One region of the Delftia sp. UME58 genome, then DNA from elsewhere that is predicted to be linked to it. Evidence: predicted binding sites of a transcription regulator. Region 1 holds the regulator's gene; the other holds the start of a gene.
The links. Region 1 encodes FNR, which switches genes on or off when oxygen is low (the NO sensors DNR and NnrR bind a similar motif). Its sites were predicted from a motif close to TTGATNNNNATCAA; they were not measured.

Region 1 (2,201 bases):
TTCCAGTCCCCCAGTTCCCGCACCCGCCCAGGCCGCTTCGCATCCCGACGCCGGCAAGCCCTGGTGGAAGTTCGGCCATGTCTGGCTGGTGGTGGCAGGCCCGGCCGCCGTGGTGGTGGCCGCCGTGATCACGGCCATCATCGCCATCAATGGCGCCGATCCCGTGATCGACCCCGACTACTACCGCAACGGCATCACGATCAACGAGCGTGCCGATGGCGTGCGCGAAGTGCCCAAGAGCATGGCGCCCGCCGTCACCGGTCGCAACCATGCGGCCACGCCAGCGCACGACCATCCCACGGACCGCTGACCGCGCCAAGCCCCCTCACGAGGCCGCAGTCGCGGCCTTTTTGCATGGCGGATCGCATCTCCGGCATGTGCGACGGGTGAGGGTTTCCTACAGGCGCGCAGGGCGCTTCGGGGCTTGGCGCCAGGCGTTGGCGCGGCGCACAATGAAGGCGACCCCCTCTACAGCACAAGGAGATCGCTGATGTTGGCCCAACGCTGGATGTGGATTGCCTGGCCTGCCTTTCTGGCCGCCGCCGTGATGGAGATGCTGGTTTTTGCCTTTGTGGATCCGCTGCAGCTGCATTGGCTCGGCGACCTGGGCTGGTCGCGCCAGGGCATCTACACGCTGGCCTTCTTCGCCTTCTGGGGCGTGACCATGCTCTCCAGCCTGATGACCACCATGCTGGGCCGCTCGGCCCGCGATCTCAATGACGGCGTGGTCTCCGAGCCCGAACCGGACCTGGCCATGCAGGGGCTGGGGCGGGACTGAGAGAACGCCGGCCGCAATGAACAAGGCCCGCTGTCGCGGGCCTTGTTCATTGGCGGATGAATGCCTGCAGCCCCTGCAGCCTTACTGGCACTGCTGGCTATTGACGATGCGCTTGAGCGCCTCCGTGTCCAGGATGCGCAGATGGCGCTGGCGCACCTCGATGATGTTGTCGTCCGCGAACTTGGAGAACGTGCGGCTCACCGTCTCCAGCTTCAGGCCCAGGTAGCTGCCGATTTCCTCGCGCGTCATGCGCAGCACCAGTTCGGACTTGGAAAAGCCCCGCGCATGCAGGCGCTGCACCAGGTTGAGCACGAAGGCGGCCAGGCGCTCTTCGGCGCGCATGCTGCCCAGCAGCAGCATCACGCCGTGCTCGCGCACGATCTCGCGGCTCATGACCTTGTGCACATGGTTTTGCAGGGCCGTGACCTCGCGCGACAGGTCTTCCAGCTTGTCGAAGGGCATGACGCAGACTTCGGCGTCTTCCAGCGCGACGGCATCGCAGGTGTGGTGGTCGTTGACGATGCCGTCCAGGCCGATGATCTCGCCGGCCATCTGAAAGCCCGTGACCTGGTCGCGTCCGTCCTCGGTGGCCACGCAGGTCTTGAAGAAGCCGGTGCGGATGGCGTACAGCGAGGTGAAGGCCTCGCCGTTGCGAAACAGCAGGCCTCCGCGCTTGACCTTGCGGCGCGTGGCCACGATGTCGTCGATGCGCTGCATCTGCTCGGCATCCAGGCCCATGGGCATGCACAGTTCGCGCAGGTTGCAGTTGGAGCAGGAGGCTTTGATGGTCTGAAGGTTCATGGAGTGATAAACATCAGCGGCACACAGCGTGCCGGCGGTGACCTCGTGGATTGCGATGAGTTGGATCAAATTGTCGCAGCAGTGCCTCAAACAACTCTTGATATGAGTCAAGGACATGACCGATGTGCTGCGGCACAGTCAAGGTATTAGAGGAAAAACCCATGACCGCTGTCACCCCAGAGCTGCTGCGTCGCTTTGACGTACCGGGGCCCCGATACACCTCGTTCCCTACCGCCGACCGCTTTGTCGAGGCCTTTGGTGCAGAGGACTATATCCTGGCGCTGCAACAACGCAAATCGAGTACCGCAGCGCGTGCCATGCCTTTGTCGCTGTATGTGCACGTGCCCTTTTGCGAGTCGCTGTGCTACTACTGCGCCTGCAACAAGATCGTGACGCGCCACCACGATCGCGCCGCCGTCTACCTGGACTACCTGGCGCGCGAGATGGCCTTGCACACGGCCCATTGCGGCAAGGGCCAGACCGTCAGCCAGCTGCACCTGGGCGGCGGCACGCCCACCTTCTTCTCCGACGACGAGCTGCGTACGCTGATGGGCCTGTTGCGCGAGCATTTCAAGCTGGAGCCGGGCGGCGAATACTCCATCGAGGTCGATCCGCGCACCGT
Region 2 (2,201 bases), on a different contig from region 1:
CTTCCAGACCTCTTCCAGGTCGGCGTACTCGCGCTCCAGGCTGCCGAGCTCCTCCTCGATCAGTTGCAGGCGCTTTTGCGAGGCCTCGTCCTTTTCCTTCTTCATGGCCTCGCGCTCGATCTTGAGCTGGATCATGCGGCGCTCGAGCTTGTCCATGACCTCGGGCTTGGAGTCGATCTCGATCTTGATCTTGGCCGCAGCCTCGTCGATCAGGTCGATGGCCTTGTCGGGCAGGAAGCGGTCGGTGATGTAGCGGTGGCTCAGCTCGGCCGCAGCCACGATGGCCGGGTCGGTGATGTCCACGCCATGGTGGGCCTCGTAGCGCACCTGCAGTCCGCGCAGGATGGCGATGGTGTCCTCCACGGAAGGCTCTTCGACCAGCACCTTCTGGAAGCGCCGCTCCAGTGCCGCATCCTTTTCGATGTACTTGCGGTATTCATCGAGCGTGGTCGCACCGATGCAGTGCAGCTCGCCGCGCGCCAGGGCCGGCTTGAGCATGTTGCCCGCGTCCATGGCGCCGTCGGCCTTACCGGCGCCGACCATGGTGTGGATCTCGTCGATGAACAGGATGATGCGGCCCTCTTCCTGGGCCACTTCCTTGAGCACGGACTTCAGGCGTTCCTCGAAGTCGCCACGGTATTTGGCGCCGGCCAGCAGGCCCGCCATGTCCAGCGACAGCACGCGCTTGTTCTTGAGGCTTTCGGGCACCTCGCCGGCCACGATGCGCTGGGCAAGGCCCTCGACAATGGCGGTCTTGCCCACGCCGGGCTCGCCGATGAGCACGGGATTGTTCTTGCTGCGGCGCTGCAGCACCTGGATGGAACGGCGGATTTCGTCGTCGCGCCCGATCACCGGGTCGAGCTTGCCGATGCGCGCGCGCTCGGTCAGGTCCATGGTGTATTTCTTGAGGGCCTCGCGCTGGCCTTCGCCCTCGGCGCTGTCCATGGTCTGGCCGCCGCGCACGGCGTTGATGGCCGACTCCAGGCTGGAGCGCGTCACGCCGCTTTCCTTGAGCAGTTGGCCTGCGCGCGTGGACGAGCCGCTGCTGTCGGTCAACGCCAGCAGGAACAGCTCGCTGGCAATGAACTGGTCGCCACGCTTGAGGGCTTCCTTCTCGGTCGCCTGCAGCAGCCGGCCCAGCTCGGAGCCGACCTGCACCTGGTCCTGGTGCTGCACGCGCGGCAGATCCGCCAGGGCCTTCTCGGCCGCGGCCTGCAGCTGGCCCACGTTGGCGCCGGCACGCTGCAAGAGCGAGCGCGGACCATCGTCCTGGCGCAGCAGCGCCACGAGCAGGTGCAGGGGTTCGATATTGGATTGGTCACCGCCCAGGGCCAGCGTTTGCGCGTCGGCCAGGGCTTCCTGGAACTTGGTTGTCAGTTTGTCGATTCGCATGGTGTTTCTTTTCGCTCCTGAAACAGGGTCATTGCGATTTATCTGATACCGGCAGGGCGAATTTCAAGCCATGCCCGGCCTGCAAGGACACAAGCTTGCGCCAGATCAAGGCCGGTGAGGCCGGCCATCCTTCTCAAGCATTGCGCTGAAAGATCGAGAACTGCGTAGGCGTAACGCCCAAATGCGCCCGGAAGCTGCGCACCAGGTGGCTGGCGCTGGAAAAACCGCAATCCAGCGCCACCTCGGCCAGCGGCGGCACGTTGCGCGCAGCCAGGGCGCGCCGTGCCCGGGCCAGGCGCTGCTGCAGCACCCATTCGTGCACCGTGCAGCCCATGCTCTGGCGGAACATGCGTGCGAAATGGAATTCGGAGAGGCAGGCCTGTCTCGCCAGTGCCGGCAGCGACACGGCCTTGGAGTCATGCAGATGCGCCTCGACATGGGCCAGCACCCTGCGCCGCATGGCCGCAGAAAGCCCGCCCAGCGGCCGCTGCAGCGCCTGCAGCTGGCGCGGCGTGGCGGACTGCAGCACCAGCCGGTCCACCAGCTGCTGGCCGATGGCATCGGCCGCCAGTTGCTGCTGCGGGTCCTGCCAGTCCAGCTGCATCAGCGCACGGGCACCGGCGTGGAAGGCCTGATCGTCCCCGTAGATCTGCGCACGCAAGGTGCGCGAGCGGGGCTCGGCATCCAGCATGCGGACCACGCGCCCTGCCCAGGCCAGGTCGGACACATACAGGTGCAGGAACTGCACGGGCGAGCGCACCAGCCAGTGCGATTCGTCCTCTGGCGTGAAGATGCAGATGCGCCCCGGC

Region 2: the regulator FNR is predicted to act here: its motif matches at 1,488-1,501, upstream of clpB (ATP-dependent chaperone ClpB).

Annotation. Positions count from the first base shown of each region.
Region 1 covers NZ_LZZV01000020.1:181,289-183,489, forward strand. Annotated here, with positions in the region: gene A9976_RS08140 (FixH family protein) at 1-310, shown strand, start outside; gene A9976_RS08145 (hypothetical protein) at 491-778, shown strand; gene fnr (fumarate/nitrate reduction transcriptional regulator Fnr) at 860-1,579, opposite strand; gene hemN (oxygen-independent coproporphyrinogen III oxidase) at 1,741-2,201, shown strand, end outside.
Region 2 covers NZ_LZZV01000055.1:84,330-86,530, forward strand. Annotated here, with positions in the region: gene clpB (ATP-dependent chaperone ClpB) at 1-1,392, opposite strand, end outside; gene A9976_RS15940 (AraC family transcriptional regulator) at 1,526-2,201, opposite strand, start outside.